Regions from separate parts of the Pseudomonas sp. NCHU5216 genome, predicted to be linked through region 1. Evidence: predicted binding sites of a transcription regulator. Region 1 holds the regulator's gene; each other region holds the start of a gene.
The links. Region 1 encodes sigma-54, which starts transcription at its own class of promoters, with help from an activator protein. Its sites were predicted from a motif close to ANTGGCATNNANNTTGCTNT; they were not measured.
Positions count from the first base shown of each region.

Region 2: glnK (P-II family nitrogen regulator) is a predicted target of sigma-54. The motif match lies at 2,936-2,955, and genes of this name have one in related genera.
Region 3: ACSVIK_RS04125 (CmpA/NrtA family ABC transporter substrate-binding protein) is a predicted target of sigma-54. The motif match lies at 3,271-3,290, and genes of this name have one in related genera.

Region 1 covers NZ_JBQLIX010000034.1:17,616-22,306, forward strand. The annotation lists gene ACSVIK_RS20015 (KdsC family phosphatase) at 1-44, shown strand, start outside; gene lptC (LPS export ABC transporter periplasmic protein LptC) at 53-619, shown strand; gene lptA (lipopolysaccharide transport periplasmic protein LptA) at 606-1,145, shown strand; gene lptB (LPS export ABC transporter ATP-binding protein) at 1,145-1,870, shown strand; gene ACSVIK_RS20035 (RNA polymerase factor sigma-54) at 2,007-3,500, shown strand; gene hpf (ribosome hibernation-promoting factor, HPF/YfiA family) at 3,602-3,910, shown strand; gene ptsN (PTS IIA-like nitrogen regulatory protein PtsN) at 3,923-4,387, shown strand; gene rapZ (RNase adapter RapZ) at 4,390-4,691, shown strand, end outside.
Region 2 covers NZ_JBQLIX010000068.1:1,572-6,262, forward strand. The annotation lists gene ACSVIK_RS25405 (ammonium transporter) at 1-924, opposite strand, end outside; gene ACSVIK_RS25410 (ammonium transporter) at 1,039-2,355, opposite strand; gene glnK (P-II family nitrogen regulator) at 2,401-2,739, opposite strand; gene ACSVIK_RS25420 (accessory factor UbiK family protein) at 3,148-3,408, shown strand; gene ACSVIK_RS25425 (YifB family Mg chelatase-like AAA ATPase) at 3,440-4,691, shown strand, end outside.
Region 3 covers NZ_JBQLIX010000003.1:211,170-215,860, forward strand. The annotation lists gene ACSVIK_RS04110 (TetR family transcriptional regulator) at 1-353, opposite strand, end outside; gene ACSVIK_RS04115 (flavin-containing monooxygenase) at 470-2,026, shown strand; gene ACSVIK_RS04120 (SDR family NAD(P)-dependent oxidoreductase) at 2,023-2,910, shown strand; gene ACSVIK_RS04125 (CmpA/NrtA family ABC transporter substrate-binding protein) at 3,438-4,649, shown strand; gene ACSVIK_RS04130 (ANTAR domain-containing response regulator) at 4,667-4,691, shown strand, end outside.

The DNA of each region.
Region 1 (4,691 bases):
GTGCCCAGGGCACGCTGGACGCGGCGCAAGCCGCTTACCTGTAGGGCACGACATGCCACGCAAAGCGCTCAACCTGCTGATATTCGCCTTGATCGCCGTACTCGTCGGCGCGCTCGGCTACTGGAACATCGCTCCGGAAACCAGCCGCACGCCGCAACAGGCGGACAGCGACGAGACCATCGACTTCTACGCCATCGGCGCGCACACCGTGCAGTTCCAGGACGATGGCAAGCTGCACTACCGCATGACCGCCGACAAGCTCGAGCACGTCAAGAGCACCGACATCACCCAGGTGCAAAACCCCAAACTGGATCTGTACCGCGGCACCAACCTGCCGTGGAAGGTCACCAGCCAGCGCGCCGAGGTGTCCCCCGGCGGCAAAGAGGTGGAACTGATCGACGACGTGCGCATTGCCCGTACCGACGCCAAGAACCGCCCCACCATCATCACCAGTAGCCGCATGACCGTAATTCCTGACAAGGAATATGCGCAGACCGAGCAAGCCGTTAGAATCGTCGCGGCCAACGGGGTGACCACGGCACAAGGAATGAAAGCGTACTTGAATGACGGCAGGATGCTCCTGCTGTCCAACGTAAGAGGCCAGCATGAGGTTCGTTAACACCCTCCCCCTGATTCTCAGCCTCGGCGCCGCATTGGGAAGCGCGGCTGCCTGGGCTCTGCCCTCCGATCGCGACCAGCCGATCCGCATCCAGGCCGATACCGCCGAACTGGATGACAAGCAGGGCGTGGCGGTCTATCGCGGCGACGTGATCATCACTCAGGGTACCCTGAAGATCACTGGCGACACCGTGACCATCACCCAGACCGCCAGCGGCGACATCGACGTGTTCACCTCGGTGGGCAACCTCGCCTACTACGAGCAGAAGCCCGCCGTGGACAAGGAAATCGTCAAGGCCTACGGCAAGACCATCCAGTACTTCGCCAGCAACGAACGCATCGTGCTGATCGACCAGGCCAAGGTGATCCAGGAAGGCAATACCTTCGAGGGCGAGAAGATCGTCTACGACACCCGCCGCCAGATCGTCAACGCAGGACGCGCCACCGGCAACAACGTCAGCGTGCCGCGTCCGCGCATCGACATGGTCATCCAACCCAAGAACAAACCCGCGGATCAACAGCAGTAATGGCCATTCTCAAAGCCCAACACCTGGCCAAGAGCTACAAGGGCCGCCAGGTCGTACGCGACGTCAGCCTGAACATCGAGAGCGGCCAGATCGTCGGCCTGCTCGGCCCCAACGGTGCCGGCAAGACCACCTGCTTCTACATGATCGTCGGCCTGGTGCAGGCCGACCAGGGACGTGTGCTGATCGACGACCTCGACGTCAGCCACCAGCCCATGCATGGTCGTGCCCGCGCTGGTATCGGCTACCTGCCGCAGGAAGCCTCGATCTTCCGCAAGCTGTCGGTGGCCGACAACATCATGGCCATCCTCGAAACGCGCAAGGATCTCGACCGCGCCGGGCGCCAGGCGGAGCTGGAGAACCTGCTGCAGGAATTCCACATCCACCACATCTCGGGCAACCTGGGCATGAGCCTGTCCGGTGGTGAACGGCGTCGCGTGGAAATCGCCCGCGCCCTGGCCACCAACCCCAAGTTCATCCTGCTCGACGAACCCTTCGCCGGTGTCGACCCGATCTCGGTGGGGGACATCAAACAGATCATCCATCACCTCAAGACCAAGGGTATCGGCATTCTCATCACCGATCACAACGTACGCGAGACCCTGGACATCTGCGAAACGGCCTACATCGTCAACGATGGCCAACTGATTGCCGAAGGCGACGCCGAGACCATCCTCGCCAACCAGACGGTGAAAGAGGTTTATCTGGGCCACGAGTTCCGTCTGTAAAACATCCATATTTAGATGACGGAAATAGGACAGCCCCTAGGCAAGGACGAGATTTTCAGGCATATAATTTGCTTCCTGGCGGCGCTTCGGCGCCCTGATGTGGAAGGCGTAACTCGCCGGTAAATTAAGGTCTGCAATGAAACCATCGCTAGTCCTCAAGATGGGCCAGCAGCTGACGATGACCCCGCAGCTGCAACAGGCCATCCGCCTCCTCCAACTGTCTACCCTGGATCTGCAGCAGGAAATTCAGGAGGCGCTGGAATCCAACCCCATGCTCGAGCGCCAGGAAGACGGCGACGACTTCGACAACAGCGACCCGATGGCCGACGGTGCGGAAAGCGCCGCACCCGCTCAAGCCAAGGAAGACAGCTTCCAGGAAACCACACCGAGCGTGGACAACCTCGAAGATGGCGAGTGGAACGAGCGCATCCCCAACGAGCTGCCGGTCGATACCGCCTGGGAAGACATCTACCAGACCAGCGCCAGCAGCCTGCCGAGCAACGACGATGACGAGTGGGACTTCACCACCCGTACCTCCAGCGGCGAGAGCCTGCACAGCCATCTGCTCTGGCAACTGAACCTGGCGCCGATGTCGGACAAGGATCGACTGATCGCCGCCACCCTGATCGACTGCATCAACAACGATGGCTACCTCGAAGAAACCCTCGAGGAAGTGACCGAGTCCTTCGACCCCGAACTGGATATCGAACTGGATGAAGTCGCAGTGGTACTGCACCGCATCCAGCAGTTCGAGCCGGCCGGCATCGGCGCCCGCGACCTGCGCGAGTGCCTGCTGTTGCAACTGCGCCAGCTCCCCGCCAGCACGCCCTGGCTGAGCGATACCCAACGCCTGGTCAGCGAGCACCTGGAACTGCTCGGCAGCCGCGATTACGCCCAGCTCATGCGCCGCACCAAGCTCAAGGAAGACGAGCTCAAGCAGGTCATCGAACTGATCCAGCGCCTCAACCCGCGCCCCGGTTCGCAGATCGAATCCAGCGAGCCGGAATACGTGGTGCCGGACGTCATCGTGCGCAAGCACAACGGCCGCTGGCTGGTGGAACTGAACCAGGAAGCCATGCCGCGCCTGCGCGTCAACGCGCAGTACGCCGGCTTCGTCAAACGCGCCGACTCCAGCGCCGACAACACCTTCATGCGCAACCAGTTGCAGGAGGCGCGCTGGTTCATCAAGAGCCTGCAGAGCCGCAACGAGACCCTGATGAAGGTGGCCACGCAGATCGTCGAGCACCAACGCGGCTTTCTCGACTATGGCGACGAGGCCATGAAGCCCCTGGTGCTGCACGACATCGCCGAGGCGGTGGGCATGCACGAGTCGACCATCTCGCGCGTAACCACGCAGAAATTCATGCATACCCCGCGTGGCATTTACGAGCTGAAATACTTCTTCTCCAGCCACGTCAGCACCTCCGAAGGCGGCGAATGCTCGTCGACGGCGATCCGCGCCATCATCAAGAAACTGGTGGCCGCGGAAAACGCGAAAAAGCCGTTGAGCGACAGCAAGATCGCTGGTTTACTGGAGGCACAAGGCATCCAAGTCGCCCGTCGCACGGTGGCCAAGTACCGCGAATCCCTCGGTATCGCCCCCTCCAGCGAACGCAAGCGACTGATGTAAGCAAGATCGACTGTTCGCCCATGGCGAGCGGGCCACAGTGTTCCGGTGGTGGGCCTCAAGTCAGGCCCATCTCTTACACAAGGCAACAAGGAGAAAGCGGTATGCAAGTCAACATCAGTGGACATCAGCTGGATGTGACCGACGCCCTGCGTGACTACATCGGCGAGAAACTCGGCCGACTGGAACGCCACTTCGACAAGATCACCAACGTTCAGGTGACCATGGAGGTCGAAAAGCTCAAGCAGAAGATCGAAGCCACCCTTCACGTTGCTGGCGGTGAGGTCGTCGCCAACGCCGAACATAACGACATGTACGCCGCCATCGACCTGCTGGCAGACAAACTCGACCGTCAACTCATCAAGCACAAGGAAAAGCAGCTCGATCGCCTGCAAGGCGCCACAGCCCGCTGACATTTCCCTTCCATGATCCGACTTGAAAATATCCTGACCCCCGGCCGTTCCCTGGTGAACGTGCCGGGCGGCAGCAAGAAGCGCGTGCTCGAACAGATTGCCAGCCTGGTCGCCCGCGACCTCGACGAGCTGGACAATCAGGACATCTACGAAAGCCTCATCGCCCGCGAGAAGCTCGGCTCCACCGGCTTCGGCAACGGCATCGCCATCCCCCACTGTCGCCTGGCCGGCTGCAGCGCACCGATCAGCGCCCTGTTGCGCCTGGACACGGCGGTCGACTTCGACGCCATCGACGGCGCGCCGGTCGATCTGCTGTTCGTCCTGCTGGTACCGGAAGCCGCCACCGACGCCCACCTCGAACTCCTGCGCCAGATCGCCAGCATGCTCGACCGCCAGGACGTGCGCGAACGCCTGCGCCAGGCACCGACCAGCGAAGCGCTCTACCAGGTGGTCGTGGACATCCAGAACGGTCAATAACCATGCGCCTGATCATCGTCAGCGGTCGCTCCGGCTCCGGCAAGAGCACTGCCCTCGATGTACTCGAAGACAACGGTTTCTACTGCATCGACAACCTGCCGGCCAGCCTGCTGCCGGATCTGGCCGAACGTTTCCTGCCGCATAGTGACCTGATGCTGCCGCAGGTCGCGGTCTCCATCGACGCACGCAACCTGCTCAGCCAGCTACGGCGCTTTCCCGAACTGCTAGAAGAAGTACACAAGCACGGCATTCGCTGCGAGGTGCTCTACCTCGACGCCGAAGACGACACCCTGCTCAAGCGCTT
Region 2 (4,691 bases), on a different contig from region 1:
GATCAGGGTGGCCTGCAGGGCGCTCGGGGTCAGCGGTTCGGCGGTGATGGCCACCAGACCGGCCAGCGCGCCGTTCAGCGCCATGGTCAGGTCGGCCTTGCCGAACAGGATGCGGGCGACGATCAGCGCAGCGATCAGACCACCGGCGGCGGCCATGTTGGTGTTGGTGAACACCTGAGCCACGGCGTTGGCGTCTTCGATGGTGCTCATCTTCAACTGCGAGCCACCGTTGAAGCCGAACCAGCCCATCCACAGGATGAAGGCACCCAGGGTCGCCAGCGGCAGGTTGCAGCCTGGAATGGCGTTGACCTGGCCATTGGCGCCGTACTTGCCTTTACGCGCACCCAGCAGCAGCACGCCAGCCAGAGCGGCGGCGGCGCCCGCCATGTGCACCACGCCGGAGCCGGCGAAGTCGAGGAAGCCGGCTTCGTTGAGGAAGCCCGAACCCCATTTCCAGAAGCCCTGCACCGGGTAGATGAAGCCGGTCATGACCACCGCGAAAGCCAGGAAGGCCCACAGCTTCATGCGTTCGGCGACGGCACCGGAGACGATCGACATGCAGGTCGCGGCGAACACCACCTGGAAGAAGAAGTCCGAACGCGCCGAGTAGTAGGGGGCGTCATCGCCACCGGCCAGAACGGCTTCGACGCTGTTCTCGTCACCGATCAAAAAGCCCAGGCTGGGGAAGATGCCGCCTTCCGGGCTGGAGTACATGATGTGGTAGCCGATCACCAGATACATGACGCTGGCCACCGCATAGAGGGCGATGTTCTTGGTCAGGATCTCGGTGGTGTTCTTGGCGCGTACCAGGCCGGATTCGAGCATGGCGAAGCCAGCCGCCATCCACATCACCAGTGCGCCACAGATCAGAAAGTAGAAGGTATCGAAGCCATACTGCAATGCAGTCAATGCTGTGTTGTCCATTGTTCACCTCTTGCCGGTGCGCTTATTGGTGCGCTCTTCGGTAGAAGACGCCCGGGTTGGCGCCGGGCGCGCTCCATGTGTAGGCCTGTCGGACTCCGTCAGGCCACCTGGTTCTTACAGGATGTAACCACGCTCGTTGTGCTGGGCCAGGTCGAGGCCGACGTTCTCGTCCTCTTCGCTGACGCGCAGCCCCATCACCACATCGATCACCTTGAGGATGACGAAGGTGACGATGGCGGTGTAGACCACGGTGACCAGCACGCCGACGAACTGGGTCCAGACCTGGGCGCCGATGTCTTCGACGGTGCCGAAGCCACCCAGCGCAGGCGCAGCGAACACGCCGGTGAGGATGGCGCCGACGATACCGCCGACGCCGTGCACGCCGAAGGCGTCCAGCGAGTCGTCGTAGCCCAGCTTGCGCTTGAGGCTGGTGGCGCAGAGGAAGCAGATCACGCCTGCAGCCAGGCCGATGGCCAGGGCACCCATGGGGCCTGCGGTGCCGGCTGCCGGGGTGATGGCGACCAGACCGGCCACCACGCCGGAAGCGATGCCCAGAGCACTCGGCTTACCGTGGGTCAGCCACTCGGCGAACATCCAGCCCAGCGCTGCAGCGGCGGTGGCGATCTGAGTCACCAGCATGGCCATGCCGGCGGTGCCGTTGGCGGCCACCGCAGAGCCGGCGTTGAAGCCGAACCAGCCAACCCACAGCATCGCTGCGCCGACCAGGGTGTAACCCAGGTTGTGCGGTGCCATCGGCGTGGTCGGGAAGCCCTTGCGCTTGCCCAGCACCAAGCAGGCCACCAGGCCGGCAATACCGGCGTTGATGTGCACTACGGTGCCACCGGCGAAGTCCAGCACGCCTTCGTCCCACAGGAAGGCGCCGTCACCGGACCAGACCATGTGGCAGATCGGGGCATACACCAGGGTGAACCAGACGCCCATGAACACCAGCATCGCGGAGAACTTCATGCGCTCGGCGAAGGCACCGACGATCAGCGCCGGGGTGATGATGGCGAAGGTCATCTGGAAGGTGATGAACACGCTTTCCGGGAAGGCGCTGACCAGGCTGTCGACGGTCAGGCCGCTGAGGAATGCCTTGTCCAGGCCGCCGATGAAGGAATGGAGGTTGGTGACGCCCTTCTCCATGCCTGTGGTATCGAAAGCCAGGCTGTAGCCGTAGACCACCCAGAGAATGCTGATCAGACCGGTGATGGCAAAGCATTGCATCATCACCGACAGCACGTTCTTCGAGCGCACCATGCCGGCGTAGAACAGGGCCAGGCCCGGGATGGTCATGAACAGAACCAACGCAGTGGCGGTGAGCATCCAAGCCGTGTCACCGGAATTCAGCGTCGTTTCCGCGGCCATGGCCAGGCCCGGGGAAAACAGGGACAAAAGGGCTCCAAGCCCTGCGATTTTTCGCAGAGTCATGATTTAACTCCTGGGACGATTCTGGGGGTGGGCCGACGGCTGGGCTTAGATCGCGTCGGTATCGGTTTCGCCGGTACGGATACGAATCGCCTGCTCCAGATTGACCACGAAGATCTTGCCGTCACCGATCTTGCCGGTGTTGGCCGCCTTGGTGATGGCCTCGATCACGCGATCGAGCTGATCGTCGGCGATAGCCACGTCGATCTTCACCTTGGGCAGGAAATCGACGACGTATTCGGCACCGCGGTACAGCTCGGTATGGCCCTTCTGACGGCCAAAGCCTTTGACTTCGGTAACGGTGATGCCCTGCACGCCGATTTCCGACAAGGACTCGCGCACGTCGTCCAGCTTGAACGGCTTGATGATGGCAGTGACTAGCTTCATGAAACTCTCTCCCGTGTAAGGTGGACTTGCCCCAGGAATTTTCGGCCCGTCGCAAGTCTAAGCGCAGTGTCCGGCTTTTGTAATGCACCGACCGCCCAACCTGGCCTGGCCGATACCCACCAACCGCTTCCGACGAGGCACTCCTGCGCTTCGCCTGACGCCCCGGAACTGCATCGGTGCATGCGTCATGAGGGGTTAAGCAGAAAGCTTGCCAGCTCGCTGAAAGGCCCTTTTTTTCAGGCAGTTAGCCCAGAGGACGGGATACTGGCCAGGGGCATCCCCATAGCGACCGCACCAAAATAAGGCAGGCAAGACCGCCCCATCGCCCGAAAATCGTGCAAAGCATCACGGCAAGCCAGAAAAAGCATGCGTGCTACACTGCCGCGCAACTGGATCTGGAACACAACCATGCTGCCGCCCAAAGCCCTGCTCGACACCCTCAGTAGCCACGCCTCACGCCTGTTCAGCGGCGAAAGCCCGCTGCCACGCGCCGAGTTGGAAGCCCAGTTCAAGGCCCTGCTGCAAAGCGGCTTCGCCAAGCTGGATCTGGTCAGCCGTGAGGAATTCGACAGCCAGATGGTCGTCCTGGCCCGTACCCGCGCCCGCCTGGAGGCGCTGGAAGCCAAGGTCGTCGAGCTGGAAGCCAAGCTGAACCCACCCGCCGACTGATACGGCGGGGCATGCTGATCAAGGAGCGATCATGTCCCTGGCCATCGTCCACAGCCGTGCCCAGGTCGGTGTCGAAGCACCGGCCGTCACCATCGAAGCCCATCTGGCCAACGGCCTGCCGGCCCTGACTCTGGTGGGCCTGCCGGAAACGGCGGTGAAGGAAAGCAAGGATCGGGTGCGCAGCGCCATCCTCAACGCCGCTTTCGACTTCCCCAACCGCCGCATTACCCTCAATCTGGCGCCGGCCGACCTGCCCAAGGACGGTGGCCGTTTCGACCTGGCCATCGCCCTGGGCATACTCGCCGCCAGCAGCCAGATCCCCGCTGACACGCTGGATGAATACGAATGTCTGGGTGAGCTGGCGCTTTCCGGCGCCATCCGCCCGGTGCAGGGCGTGCTGCCCGCCGCTCTGGCGGCTCGCGCGGCCGGGCGCACCCTGCTGGTGCCCCAGGCCAATGCCGAGGAAGCCAGCCTGGCTTCGGGGCTGCAGGTGATCGCCGTCGACCATCTGCTGCAGGTGGCCGGCCACCTCAACGGCAGCCAACCGCTAGCGCCGTATCAGGCCAAGGGCCTGCTCAGGCAGAGCCGGCCCTACCCCGATCTGGCCGAAGTGCAAGGCCAGTTGGCCGCCAAGCGCGCCCTGCTGGTGGCCGCGGCCGGTTCGCACAACCTCCTGCTCAGTGGCCCGCCGGGCACCGGCAAGACCTTGCTGGCCAGCCGCCTGCCGGGCCTGCTACCGCCATTGGAAGAAGACGAAGCATTGCAGGTGGCGGCAATTCATTCGGTGGCCAGCCATGCGCCCCTGCAGCACTGGCCGCAGCGCCCGTTCCGCACGCCCCATCATAGTGCTTCGGGGCCGGCGCTGGTCGGTGGCGGCAGTCGCCCGCAACCCGGCGAGATCACCCTGGCGCACCAGGGCATTCTGTTTCTCGACGAGCTACCGGAGTTCGACCGCAAGGTGCTGGAGGTGCTGCGCGAACCACTGGAAAGCGGCCATATCGTCATTGCCCGCGCCCGTGACCGGGTCAGGTTTCCCGCACGCTTCCAGCTCGTCGCGGCGATGAACCCCTGCCCTTGCGGCTATCTGGGCGACCCCAGCAACCGCTGCCGCTGCACCCCGGACCAGATCCAGCGCTACCGCGCCAAGCTGTCCGGGCCGCTGCTCGATCGCATCGACCTGCATCTGACCGTGGCCCGCGAAAGCACGGCACTGCAGGTCAGCAGCGAGGAGGGCGAAACCACCGCACAGGCCGCCGCCAAGGTGGCCGCTGCGCGCCAGCGCC
Region 3 (4,691 bases), on a different contig from region 1:
ACCGTCTCATGGCAGACCCGTCGCCCACGCCCGAGGTCGATGCCCAGCAGCTTGGGCAGCATCGCCCCCTTGTCGCTCACCGCCCGCTGCGCCGCCTCGCGGCGCAGGTCGCGCAGTGGCTGGCGCAACAGCACGTTGATCTCTTCGATGATGGTCAGACCGAGGTCGTCGACATCGCGAAAGTGCCGGTAGAAGGTGTTGGGGTTGAGCCCCGCCTCGCGCGCCAACTCGCGCAGGCCCAGGCTGCTCAGGCTGCGATGGGTCGAGGTAAGGCGTAACGCCGCCTCCAGCAACAGACGCTTGCCAGGTGCGGCCACGGCCCGTTCGCGCAGTGATGTGTCGTCGTCCTGCATGCTGACCCCTACCTAAAGTTGGTTTGTCGATTGGCTGGATTGCCAAGGAGTATACACATGTCTACCTTGGTAGACAGATGTAGACACCCACAATAACGACAAGCAGGAGTCACCCCATGAACGCGTCCGTGTCACCGCTCCCGGCGACCCGCCACTGCAAGATTGCCATTCTCGGCAGCGGTTTTTCCGGCCTTGGCATGGCCATTCGCCTCAAGCAGGAGGGCGAAGAGAATTTCCTGCTGTTCGAGAAAGAGGCCGGCGTCGGCGGCACCTGGCGGGTGAACAACTACCCGGGCTGCGGCTGCGACGTGCAATCGCACCTGTACTCCTTCTCCTTCGAGCCGAACCCGAACTGGACGCGGATGTTCGCCAGGCAGCCGGAAATCAAGGCCTATCTCGAAGGGTGCTGGGAAAAATACCGCCTGCAGGACAAGACTCTGCTGGGCACCGAGGTGGTGGAGATTCGCTGGGACGAGCAGGCCGAGCTGTGGCACCTCAAGGATCGCGCCGGCCAGCGCTACAGTGCGCAGTTCGTGGTGTCCGGCATGGGCGCGCTGTCCACCCCCTCGATCCCCAAGCTCAAGGGCCTGGACAACTTCAGCGGTGAGGTCTTCCACTCGCAGCAGTGGAATCACGACTATGACCTGAGCGGCAAACGCGTGGCGGTGATCGGCACCGGTGCCTCGGCCATTCAGTTCGTGCCGCAGATTCAGAAGCAGGTGGCACGCCTCGACCTTTACCAGCGCACCGCGCCGTGGATCATGCCCAAGCCAGATCGCGCCATCCGCGACGACGAGCGCAGCCGCTTCAAACGCTTCCCATTGGCGCAGAAACTCTGGCGCGGCGCGCTGTACAGCATGCTCGAAAGCCGTGTGATCGCCTTCGCCTTCGCCCCGCGCCTGCTGCGCCTGGCGCAGAACATCGCCAAGCGCTACATCAACAAGCAGATCAAGGATCCGGTGCTGCGCGCCAAGGTCACCCCGGACTACACCATGGGCTGCAAGCGCGTGCTGATCTCCAATGACTACTATCCGGCACTGGTGCAACCCAACGTCGAGGTGATCACCGACGGCATCGCCGAAATCCTGCCCCATGGCGTGCGCACCGCCGACGGCCAGGAGCGCGAGGTGGATGCCATCATCTTCGGCACCGGCTTCACCCCCAGCGACCCGCTGCCGCGCGGCACGGTGTTTGGCCGCGGTGGCGTCGACCTGCTCGACACCTGGCCGGAAGGCCCGGAAGCCTACAAGGGCACCATGACCGCCGGCTTCCCCAACCTGTTCTTCCTCATGGGGCCGAACACCGGCTTGGGCCACAACTCGATGGTGTACATGATCGAGTCGCAGATCCACTACGTGCTCGGCGCCCTGCGCCAGCTCGAAGAAGGCCAGTTGCAGAGCCTGGAACCCAAGCGCGCGGTGCAGGATGCCTTCAACCGCAAGATCCAGGGCGCGGCCCGCAATACCGTGTGGAATGCCGGCGGCTGCATGAGCTGGTACCTGCACCCGGTCAGTGGACGCAACTGCACGGTATGGCCGGGCTTCACCTGGCGCTTCCGCATGCTTACCCGTCACTTCGATGCACCGGCCTACCACTTCAGCCGCAAGAATGCCGCACATCCGGCCCAGAGCAACGCCCTTCGCACCCAGGAAGCCCAGGAGGCCAGCGCATGAAATCCTTCGAGAACAAGGTTGCCGCCATCACCGGTGCTGGCTCCGGCATCGGCCGAGCCCTGGCCTATCACCTGGCGCGCCAGGGTTGCCACTTGGCCCTGTCGGACGTGAACGTCGAAGGCCTGCGCGAAACCGTCGAACAGGCCCGCAAGCTTGGCGTCACCGTCAGTGAAACGCGGGTCGATGTCGCCGACCGTACCGCCGTCGAAGCCTGGGCCGAACAGGTGGTCAGCGAGTTCGGCCGGGTCAACGCCATCTTCAACAACGCCGGCGTGGCCCAGGGTGGCACCGTGGAAGGCAACGACTACGCCGACTACGAGTGGATCATGGGCATCAATTTCTGGGGCGTGGTCAACGGCACCAAGGCCTTCCTGCCACACCTCAAGGCTAGCGGCCAGGGCCACGTTATCAACGTTTCCAGCGTCTTCGGGCTGTTCTCGCAGCCGGGCATGAGCGGCTACAACGCCAGCAAGTTCGCCGTGCGCGGCTTCACCGAATCGCTGCGTCAGGAGCTGGACATGGCCCGCTGCGGCGTATCGGCCAGTTGCGTGCACCCTGGTGGCATCCGCACCAACATCGCCAAGACCGCGCGGATGAACGACAGCCTGGCCAAGGTCACCGGACAGGACGTGGAAAAGGCGCGCCAGCAGTTCAACGACCAGTTGCTGCGCACCACGCCGGAACAGGCGGCCAAGGTCATCGTCAATGGCGTATTGGCCAACAAGCGGCGCATCCTCATCGGCGGCGACGCCCATGCCCTGGACTGGATGCAGCGCAGCATGCCGGCGCTGTACCAGCGCCTGGTCACCTTCAGCATGGGCCTGGCGGCGCGCTTCGCGCCCAAGGGCAAGGGTGCGAGCAAGACACGCGAAGCGACCGAGTAGCACTCTGGCAGCCGCTTGCTCGTTCAGCCAAGTGGTATAGCCTCACAGACTGTGTGAAAACTACTACGCTTGCTCATGCTGCGTTAAAAAACAGCTCAAAATGCTCATTTACAACTCGTAAACTGCGCTTTTTCGCCGTTTTTTGCCTTGCCTGACCTGCGCTCGCTACGTTTTCACACGGTCTGCTCAGGGCCCGTTGGGTAACGGGCCTTTGAAATCTTCACCGTCCCTGGTCGTGATGACCGTGGACGGTGAGGTCTCGACACATGGGTTTCCCCACACATCGCAGACACCCAACACAGCAATACGGGCCAACACAGGCTTGTCCCCTTCGTTTCACCTCCGAGATCCATCCCAAGCACTGGCACATGCTTTGCTTCGCCACAGGGCAAAAGCGTCCTCCAATGGCGGAAAGACGCATTCGACAATGGCGTCGTACCCGTCGGCCGTGACAGGCTGGCAGGACGACGCTTTTTTATGGCCTGGCCTTTCAGGCCACCCCGGATGTCGAGCAGGAACGATGCCCCATGAGTGAACATGACACCCCGCGCAATGACGCCCTGGTCTGGAGCCATGGCAGCGATGCACCGGAAAAGAGCGCCCTGAATATCGGTTTCATGGCCTTGAGCGATTCCGCCTCGGTGATCGTCGCCGCGACTCAGGGCTTTGCCGAAAAGCATGGCCTGAGCCTGCGCCTGCAACGCCAGGCATCCTGGTCTGCCCTGCGTGATCGCCTGGTCAGCGGCGAGCTGGATGCCGCCCACAGCCTCTACGGCCTGATCTATGGCGTGCAACTGGGCCTGGGCGGCGCGCCGGTCACCGACATGGCGGTACTCATGGGGCTGAACCAGAACGGCCAGAGCATCAACCTCTCGCATGGGCTGCAACAGGCGGGCGTGACCAGCAGTGAGGCACTGCGCGAGTACGTGCACCAGCATGAAGCAAAACTCACCTTCGCCCAGACCTTTCCCACCGGCACCCATGCCATGTGGCTGTACTACTGGCTGGCCAGCCAGGGCATCCACCCGCTGCGCGACGTGCGCAGCGTCGTGGTGCCGCCGCCGCAGATGGTCGAGCACCTCAAGGCCAGGCGTATCGACGGTTTCTGCGTCGGTGAGCCGTGGACGGCCAAGGCCGTGGAAGACAATCTCGGCTGCATGCTCACCACCACCCAGGCGATCTGGCCGGACCATCCGGAAAAGGTGCTGGGTTGCACGCGCAGCTTCGTCGAAGAGAACCCCAACACTGCACGGGCCCTGATCAGCGCCGTGCTGGAGGCCAGTCGCTTCATCGACGAAAACGAGGAAAACCGCCGCGGCACGGCGCAACTGCTGAGCAGCAGCGCCTATGTCGACGCGCCGCTGTCGGCGATCCTGCCGCGCTTTCTCGGCCAGTATCAGGACGGCCTCGGCAATGCCTGGCAGGACGCCCATCGCCTGCGTTTCCACGCCGACGGCGCGGTCAACCTGCCCTATCTGTCGGATGCCATGTGGTTCATGACCCAGTTCCGTCGCTGGGGCCTGCTGCGTGACGACCCGGATTACCTGGGAGTGGCCCAGGCGGTTCAGCAACTGCAGATCTATCGCCAGGCGGCGGAGGCACTGGGCATCGCCTGCCCCGAGCCCATGCGCGGTTGCGCCCTGCAGGGCGGCCCCTACTGGGACGGCAGCGATCCGGCCGGTTACGCCCGCAGCTTCGCCCTGCATGCCCTGGCCGACGCGCCAGCGCTCAGCGCCTGATCAGCGGGAGAGCTGCCATGCTGCGTATCCTGCTGATCAACG